Regions from separate parts of the Leucobacter japonicus genome, predicted to be linked through region 2. Evidence: predicted binding sites of a transcription regulator. Region 2 holds the regulator's gene; the other holds the start of a gene.
What was found. Region 2 encodes LexA, which represses DNA repair genes until DNA is damaged. Its sites were predicted from a motif close to TCGAACANNTGTTCGA; they were not measured.
Positions count from the first base shown of each region.

Region 1: AMS67_RS07750 (phosphorylase family protein) is a predicted target of LexA. The motif match lies at 825-840, and genes of this name have one in related genera.

Region 1 is NZ_JHBX01000105.1:153,575-157,973, reverse strand. It holds tRNA gene AMS67_RS07755 (tRNA-Ser) at 61-151, opposite strand; gene AMS67_RS07750 (phosphorylase family protein) at 200-760, opposite strand; gene AMS67_RS07745 (hypothetical protein) at 1,168-1,452, shown strand; gene AMS67_RS07740 (S-ribosylhomocysteine lyase) at 1,543-2,034, shown strand; gene AMS67_RS07735 (HAD family hydrolase) at 2,277-2,993, opposite strand; gene AMS67_RS07730 (nucleoside phosphorylase) at 2,996-3,748, opposite strand; gene AMS67_RS07725 (amidohydrolase) at 3,841-4,399, opposite strand, start outside.
Region 2 is NZ_JHBX01000142.1:141,572-145,970, reverse strand. It holds gene hisH (imidazole glycerol phosphate synthase subunit HisH) at 1-459, opposite strand, end outside; gene hisB (imidazoleglycerol-phosphate dehydratase HisB) at 456-1,064, opposite strand; gene AMS67_RS14895 (histidinol-phosphate transaminase) at 1,097-2,185, opposite strand; gene AMS67_RS14890 (LysM peptidoglycan-binding domain-containing protein) at 2,212-2,619, opposite strand; gene lexA (transcriptional repressor LexA) at 2,879-3,544, shown strand; gene lipB (lipoyl(octanoyl) transferase LipB) at 3,660-4,376, shown strand.

The sequences.
Region 1 (4,399 bases), on a different contig from region 2:
GCGAGCGCAACGCCCAGCCCCACCAACGCGAAAACCCCCTCACGAAGAGGGGGTTTTCTGTGGCGGTGACGGTGGGATTTGAACCCACGGTAGGGGGTTACCCTACACAACTTTTCGAGAGTTGCACCTTCGGCCGCTCGGACACGTCACCGCGGAAGAGCTTATGCGATTCGCGCACGCATTGCGAATCGGGGCAGACTCAGGCGAGTCGCTCCTCCCAGAATGCGCGCAGTTGTTCGCTCTTGCGGAAGACGATCGTGTCCCACTCTTCATCGGTGGTCGACGAATCGGCGAAGTCCGAGGGGATCTTGAAGAGCTGCAGCGCAACCCCGAACCGCGCGCACACGCTCGCGTAGGCGTACGCCTCCATGTCGACGAGGTTCGCGCCGAGCCCGGCGATGGTCGCCCGCTGGTCGTCGTTCTGCACGAAGACATCGCCGGTGGCGATCACCGCGGTCGATTCCGTGGGCAGGATCACCGCACCTGTCGGGGCGAGCTCGGGCGAGGGCAGCGAGAAGTCGTGCTGCACGACCCCGGCGATTTGGTAGACCTCGTCGAGCGAGGGGCGATCCGGCGCATCACTGACGACCCCTGCCGTGCCGAGCACGACCACCCGGTCGACCGGGCGCTCGGCGAGCTCGGCGGCGAGCGAGACGGAGGCGTTGATCTTGCCCACCCCGGTGACGAGGTGCGGCACATCGGCGAAGGCCGAAGCCTCGTCTCGATGCGCGAAAACGAGCAGGGTGGTGAGGTCAGACATCGGCGCTCCCAGCGGCGCTTGCACGCCCGTCGATCAGGAATTTTCGACTCCACACTAGCGCTTTTCGAAACCTTGTTCTAATATTGGGGAGTCGGGTTCGCGAGCCGTACGCGTGATCGCCCTGAAACGGGACGTCGAGATCACCTCAACTCCGCGACAATCGCAGCGAAACCCACCCGCACCGCAGACCTTCACACGAGGTCGATCCTCCCGATGAGGCCGGTGCAGATGCGCTCACGCATCGATCCCGCAGGTTCCACAGACGCTGCAGGCTCGATCGGGCTGTGCCGACGCAGCCCCCGCGATGCAGCGTGAGGCCCCGAGCGGGCCCACCCCCGAGACATGCTCGGCGGGATACGCACCATGACGGTGCGTCAGAAAGGAACACCATGACTTCGCATACCCGTATGCCTGAAACCGCAGCCCCGCGCCCCGTCGCGACGCTGCGCACCCCGTACCACTCGCTCAGCGGCGCCGACAACATGCTCGTGCCCGACTGGGCGCAGCGCCGCTCCGTCTACCGCAGCTCGGGGCGCACGCTGTACATGGTCGAAACCGATCGCCTCAGTGACGCCCGCGTCGATCTGAAGCGTCTCGACCGTGCCGGCTGGGACGTTCGCGTCTCGCCGCTCCCCACGGGCGACCACGCCCGTATCGCGCTCACGCGCCGCGACCTCGCTCGCGCCGCGTAACCGTTCGCACACGCTGAGCTCCATGAGCATCGCGTAACTCGACGCCATCGCCCATGCGGCCCGGTGGATCCCCTGGATACACTGGGCCGCATGAGTGATGTCGAGCTTGCCGAAGTCGAGAGCTTCTCCCTGGACCACACGAAAGTGCTGGCCCCCTACGTGCGTCTGATCGGCGTCGAACGCGGACCCAAGGGCGATGCGATCTCGAACTTCGATATCCGCCTCGTGCAACCGAACGAGGGCGAGATTCCAACTGCGGGCCTCCACACCATCGAACACACGCTCGCGGCGCTGCTGCGCACCCGCTTCGACGGGCTGATCGACATCTCCCCGTTCGGCTGCCGCACCGGCTTCCACCTCATCGCGTGGGGCGAGCCGAGCGCCGAAACCGTCGCCGCAGCGATCAAGAGCTCACTCGAAGACCTCGTGGAGCGCGTGACTTGGGACGACGTGCCCGGCACCGAACCCGTCAGCTGCGGCAACTACCGCGACCACAGCCTGCACTCCGCGAAGGAGTGGGCCAAGATCGTGCTCGCGCAGGGCATCAGCCTCGACGCATTCGATCGCTCACGGATTGCCTAGCCCAGCAGGGCCTCGCGCCGAGCCGCATGCCCCGAGTTCTTGAGTCTCGGGCCCTCGAGCCCAAGGCTTTGAGCCCTTGAGTCGTTGAGCCCTGGGCCTCGCGCCCTCGAACGCACCGGTTTCGCGCGAGAGTACCCACATCACAGGGGTGCACTCGCGCGAAACCGGTGCGTTCGTTGCAGCGCGGCGGTAGCGCGGCGGTAGCGCGGCGCTAGCCCGGCGCCAGCGCGCCGCAAGCAAATCTACTCCCCCACGCCCCAGCCATCGACGAGACCGGCAAGCTCAGACATGCTGCTGAACACGAGCGTCGCGCCCGCAGCGCGCAATGCGTCGGGTGCGGTCGCGACCGGGCTGTCGGGCGAGAACCCGAAGACGGTCGCTCCTGCGGCGATGCCCGCAGTGACGCCGGCGACGGTGTCTTCGACGACCAGCGCGGTCGAGGCGTCGATGCCGAGTGCCGCCGCGGCCGCCAGGTACACATCGGGGGCCGGCTTGCTGCGCGGCTGATCCATGCCGCTGAACACGCGATCTCCGAACCAGCGGCCGAGACCGGTGACTTCGAGCTGCATATCGATTTTGACGCGGTCTGCCCCGGATGCGAGCGCGATGCGGTCGCCAAAGCGCTCCGTGATCTCGGCGAGCATTTCGGGGACACCGTCGATGGGAGTCACGCTCACTCGCAGCGCGTCGTCGCGACGGGCGTGAAACTCATCGATCCAGTCTTCGGTGATGCGAATCCCAGTGTGGGTGAGAATCACTTCCCACTCGTCTTTCAGTGCGCGCCCGATGAACGTACGGATGGTCTCGGCTTCAGAGATCTCCCACCCGAGTTCGCGCAGCATCTCGGCGAGCAGTCGCTGCGTGATCGTCTCCGAGTCGACGAGTACGCCGTCGCAGTCGAACAGCACCGCCGAGAACGGAGTCCTCACCGCAGCGCCACCCGCAGCCGCGTCGCTCATGCTCAGCCCACCAGCACGTCGAGTGCGGCGGTGAGTGCACCGTCGACGGCCTGCGTCACGATCTCGCGGTACGGGTCGTACCCGTCCATCGCCTCGTCTTTCGCGGCGAGCGGGTTGCCGTCGATCGCGAAGACGGCACCCGACTCGATGCCGTGCAGCGACGCGATGACGAAGAGCGCCGCGGCTTCCATCTCGACGGCCACGATGCCGGCGCGCTGCCAGGCGTGGTGGTCGACCCCGACGATGACCTCGCTCGGGTAGAACATGTCGCCGGTGAGCACGATGCCGCTGTGCACGTCGAGCCCGGTCTGGGCCGCGGCAGCCTTGAGCGCGATCGTGAGCTCGGGGGTCGCGATGGCTGGGAACTCGGTGGGCACCAACTGGTGGCTCACCCCGTCGGCGCGCACCGCACCGGTGGCGACGACGATCGCGCCGTCGACGACCTCGGGCTGAATGCCGCCCGCGGTACCCGAGCGCACGATGCGGGTGACGCCGCCGCGCGCGAGCTCTTCGAAGCACACCGCGGCACCAGCAGCACCGACGCCGTGCGAGGCGACGGTGACGGGCACGCCCTTCCAGGTGCCCGCGTACACGTGGTACTCGCGGTTCGCCGCGAGCTGGCGCACATCGTCGAGCCGTTCGGCGACGCGCGCGGCCCGAGCGGGATCGCCGACGACGAGCGCGCGATCGGCGAGATCGGAGACCCGAGCGCGCAGCAAGGGAAGTTCGGCATCGGAGGGAAGACGTACGGGCATGACGGGCCTTTCAGTGACAGCGAAGCGATGCCGTGCAGCGATCGCGCGAGGTGGGAAGCAGTGTTCGGGAGTGGTGCCGGATCGCGCCAGCGTCACTCAGCGGAGCGACTGGCGGCGGTGAGGCGTGCACGCGCTGCGGCGGCGCGCGCGCGAATCGCGTCGGCGTCGAGCGTGAGGTGCTCGCCCTCCGCGTAGACGTGGCGGCCGCCGATGAAGACGTGGCGCACATCGGCACCGGTGGCGGCGAACCCGAGGTGGGAGATCAACGACGCGGCGTCGAAGGGAACGGCGGCGGATCCCGTGACGTCGAGCGCGATCACGTCTGCGAGGCGCCCGGCTTCGAGCGCCCCGGTCTCGGCGAACCCGATCGCTTCGGCACCGCGTCGCGTCGCGATGTCGAGCACGTCGGCGGCGCGCACGATCGCGGCATCTTGGCGAGCGCCGCGATGCAGAATCGTGCCGGTCTTGATCTCTTCGAAGAGGTCGAGCGTGTTGTTGCTCGCGACCGAATCGGTGCCGAGCGAGATGCGCAGCCCGGCCTCCTGCCACTCGGGCAGCGGGGCGATACCGTTGCCGAGTTTCAGGTTGGAGACCGGGTTGTGGCTGACGGCGGTGCCGGTGCGCGCGAAGAGCGCGATCTCGCTCTCGGTG
Region 2 (4,399 bases):
GCTGTGCACGAAATAGAAGCGCTCCTGCTCGATTCCGGCGAAGAGCCGCGACCCCTCGGGCACCGACACCGTGTTCCAGCCCATGTGCGGCAGCACCGCTGCCTCAAGTTCACGGACGGTGCCCGGCCACTGGCCGAGGCCCTCAGTCTCGACACCGCGTTCGATGCCGCGCTCGAACATCACCTGTTCGCCCACGCAGATGCCGAGCACCGGCCGGCCACCAGCCAGACGACGGTCGATCAGCTCGTCGCCGCGAACGGCGCTGAGCTGTTGCATCACCGCGTCGAACGCACCGACTCCGGGAACCAGCAGGCCGTCGGCTTCCATCACCGCTGCGGGGTCACGCGTGAGTTCGACTGAAGCACCAGCGCGCACGAGTGCCTTCACCGCAGAGTGCACGTTGCCCGAACCGTAGTCGAGTACGACGACCGTCTTGCCGGCTCCAGCACCTGCGCTCACAGAGCACCCTTGGTGGAGGGAACTCCGCTGACCAAGGGGTCGAGCGCCTTGGCGACGCGGAATGCGCGCGCCAGAGCCTTGAACTCCGCTTCGGCGATGTGGTGCGGGTCGCGCCCCTCGATCACACGGAGGTGGACTGTGAGACGCGCATTGAGGGTGAGCGCCTCGAAGAAGTGCCTCACCATGGACCCGGTGAAGTGCCCGCCGATCAGGTGGAATTCGAACCCTGCGGGCTCACCCGAGTGGACGAGGTACGGCCGACCCGAGATATCGACGACCGCCTGGGCGAGCGCCTCGTCGAGCGGCACGAGCGCATCGCCGTACCGTGATATGCCGGACTTGTCGCCGAGCGCGGCGAGGATCGCCTGCCCGAGCAGAATGCCCGTGTCTTCAACCGTGTGGTGCACGTCGATGTGTACATCGCCCGTCGCACGGATCGTGAGATCGGTCAGCGAGTGGCGCGCAAACGCCGTCAGCATGTGATCGAAGAACGGAACTCCGGTATCGATGTCGGAGTCCCCCGACCCATCGAGGTTGAGGCTCAGGCTGATCTGCGACTCGCTCGTGGAACGCTCGAGCGAGGCGGTGCGCGGTGCTGCGGTCATGGTGCTCAGTCTATCCGGCTGCGGGAGCTCGCTCAGGAGCGGGCTCCGCCGGCGCCGAGCGCAGTGATCGCGGCGATCACCGTGCTCGTCTCGGCCTCGGTACCGGCCGTGATGCGGAGGTGCCCCGGAATACTCAGGTTGCGAATCAGGATGCCCTGCTCGCGCAGCGCGGCAAAGGTCGCTTCGGGGTCGGCGAACCCGCCGACCAAGAGGAAATTGGCACCCGAATCGTGCACGCGGTAGCCGAGCTGCACCAGCGCCTCGGCGAGCCGATCGCGCTGCGATCGGATGTCGGCGACAGTGGCTAGCATGGCATCGGCGTGACGAATCGCTGCCGTGGCAGCCGCCTGCGTCAGCGCGGAAAGGTGATACGGCAGACGTACGAGCCGCAGCGCGTCGACGACCGCGGGAGCGGCCGCAAGATAGCCGAGGCGCACCCCTGCAAAGGCGAATGCCTTACTCATCGTGCGAGACACCATCAGCCGATGACGCCCGGGGAGCAGCGTGACAGCACTCTCGTGCTGGGCATCGAACTCGTGGTAGGCCTCATCGACGATGAGCATGCCGTCGAACGCGTCGTACGCCGCTTCGATGACGGCGCGATCGAGCGGAGTGCCGGTGGGGTTGTTCGGGCCGCAGAGAATTGCGATATCGGGCTGGTGTTCGCGCAGCGCAGCGACCACCAGCTCGGGCGTCAGTGCGTAGTCGGCGGGGCGTTCAACCGGAATCCACGCGGTGTCGGTGCCCGAGGCGAGCAACGGGTACATGGAGTAGGTCGGCGTAAAGCTGAGGAGACTACGACCAGGCCCCCCGAAGGCCTGCAGTATCTGCTGCAACACCTCGTTCGACCCGTTCGCCGCCCAGAGCTGCTCCGGAGTGAGACCGTGCCCGAGATACCCGGCCAACGCCTCACGCAATTCGGTGAATTCACGATCGGGGTATCGATTCACGCCAGTCACCGCGTGTGCAAGCGACTGCACGATGTCAATGGCGACGTGCTCCGGAATCGGATGCGTGTTCTCGTTCACGTTCAGGCTGACGGGAACCGCATCTTGCGGAGCCCCGTATGGCTCTTTGCCGACGAGGTTGTCACGGAGAGGAAGGTCGCTCAGACTGGTCACCGAACCAGTCTAGAGGCGAGAGAACCTCATGCTCCGAGTTCGTCGCCCGACACGACCAACGGGTTCTCTGAGTATCGCAGCGGCACAGCGATCGCCTCGCCTGCCTGCACCGACGACCCGTCGAGCTGGTTGAGCTGCACGATCTCCGAGACCAGGTCTCGGGGGTCGGCGGAGGGGTCGAGCTCCGTCGCCAGCGACCAGAGTGAGCTCCCCGGCTGCACCACCACATATTCGAACTGCTGACCATCGGAGCCCTGCGCCGTTGCCATCGCTTCCGGTGCCGCGAAGGCTGCCACCAGGGCGAGCACTCCGGCAACCAGCACTGTCGCGAGCGCGCCGAACACCATACGGCCACGACGTGTCAGTCGAATCGTCGCCGTTGCCGCGCGCGGCGCCGGCATTGCCTCGTGAGTCAGGGTCGCGATTGCGCTCATGATGGTGTCCCTTCGGTTGTGATCGCCACGAACGTGCATCCGTGCGAACATCTGTTTCGAATATATATTCGATGAATCGAAACTTCAAGCCCGAGTTCGAAGATATGTTTCGATCTTTTTCTCCGACACTCGAACACGTGTTTGCCCGTGTTCGAATGTCGCGGCTATGGTTTCGTCAACGGGATCACTGAATCAGGCACCACCGACATTCATGGATCGCCGCCGCCAGACAGCCCCCTGGGCTCGAGAAAGGACCGCAATGAGCGACACCGCCGTGCCCCGTTCCACGAAGCCCCTGAGCGAAAAGCAGCAGGCGATTCTTGAGTGCATCGCGCGCTCCGTCGAGAGCCGCGGCTACCCGCCGAGCATGCGCGAGATCGGGGATGCGGTCGGCCTCTCCTCACTCTCCAGCGTGACCCATCAGCTCAGCCGCCTCGAGCTGGGCGGCTATATCAGGCGAGACCCGAATCGCCCTCGGGCCCTCGAGATCCTCGTCGAACTCGCTTCGACGTCGAACGCAGTCGCAGACGCCCCGACCCAGCAGGTCGAGGAAGCCGCATACGTGCCGCTCGTCGGCCAGATTGCAGCGGGCGTTCCCATCACCGCCGACCAGCAAGTCGAAGAGATCGTTCCGCTCCCCCGGCAACTCGTCGGAGACGGCCAGCTCTTCATGCTCCGCGTCGTCGGCGATTCGATGATCGATGCCGCGATCTGCGACGGTGACTTCGTCGTCATTCGCCAGCAGCGCGAAGCGGAGAATGGCGACATTGTCGCCGCGATGCTCGACGGCGAGGCCACGGTCAAGGTATTCCGTCGCCGCGACGGTCACACGTGGCTCCTCCCGCGCAATAGCGCGTTCGAGCCGATTCTCGGCGACCACGCCGAAGTACTCGGTCGCGTGGTGGCGGTCTTCCGCTCGGTATAGCAACGCAAGCAACCCCTGCGCCCCACGACCCGAGGCGCGCACGTCACTTCATCGATGTGCGCGCCTTTTCTCGCGCGATTTGATTTGTTGTACCGAGTGTATCTAATCTGTTCGCATGTCCAGCATCGCTGCAGCACCTCCGACCCCCTCCGCATCGCCGCGCGCCGTCGCCCGTTTCGGTACACCACCCCGCGTGGACGTCATCGGCCTCGCGCCAGACTTTGTGGAGTACGCTGACGGGCTCCGCCTGCAGGCCGCAGCGGCGGAACGCGTGACCCGCGGCGCCGACTCCGGCACGCTCCTGCTTCTCGAGCACTCCGCGGTCTACACGGCGGGCAGACGCGCTGACCGCGACGAGTACCCCACCGACGGTACGCCCGTCGTTCCAGTCGACCGCGGCGGCCGGGTCACCTGGCACGGACCGGGGCAGCTCGTTGCGTACCCGATCGTACGGCTGCGGCCGGGAGCCGGCGTGGTCGACCTCGTACGCTCGCTCGAGACCGCCATTATCGCCACACTCGACGCGCTCGGCGTTGACGGGTACCGCGTGAAGGGGCGTTCCGGTGTGTGGTGCGACGCGACGGCACCGGCCGATCCCCCGGCGAAGGTTGCCCAAATCGGCCTGCATGCGCGGGCCGGAGTCATCACGCACGGCCTCGCCATCAACTGCAGCAACGATCTCGCCCCGTTCACGCAGTTCGTACCGTGCGGCATTCGCGATGCCGGAGTGACCACCATCAGCGCGCTCGCCGGGCGCACGGTGCGGCCGGCCGAAGTCGCCCCGATCCTGCACCCACTCGTGATCGAGGCAATCGCGGAGCTCGTCGCATGAGCGTGCGGCGCCTCCCCTCGACC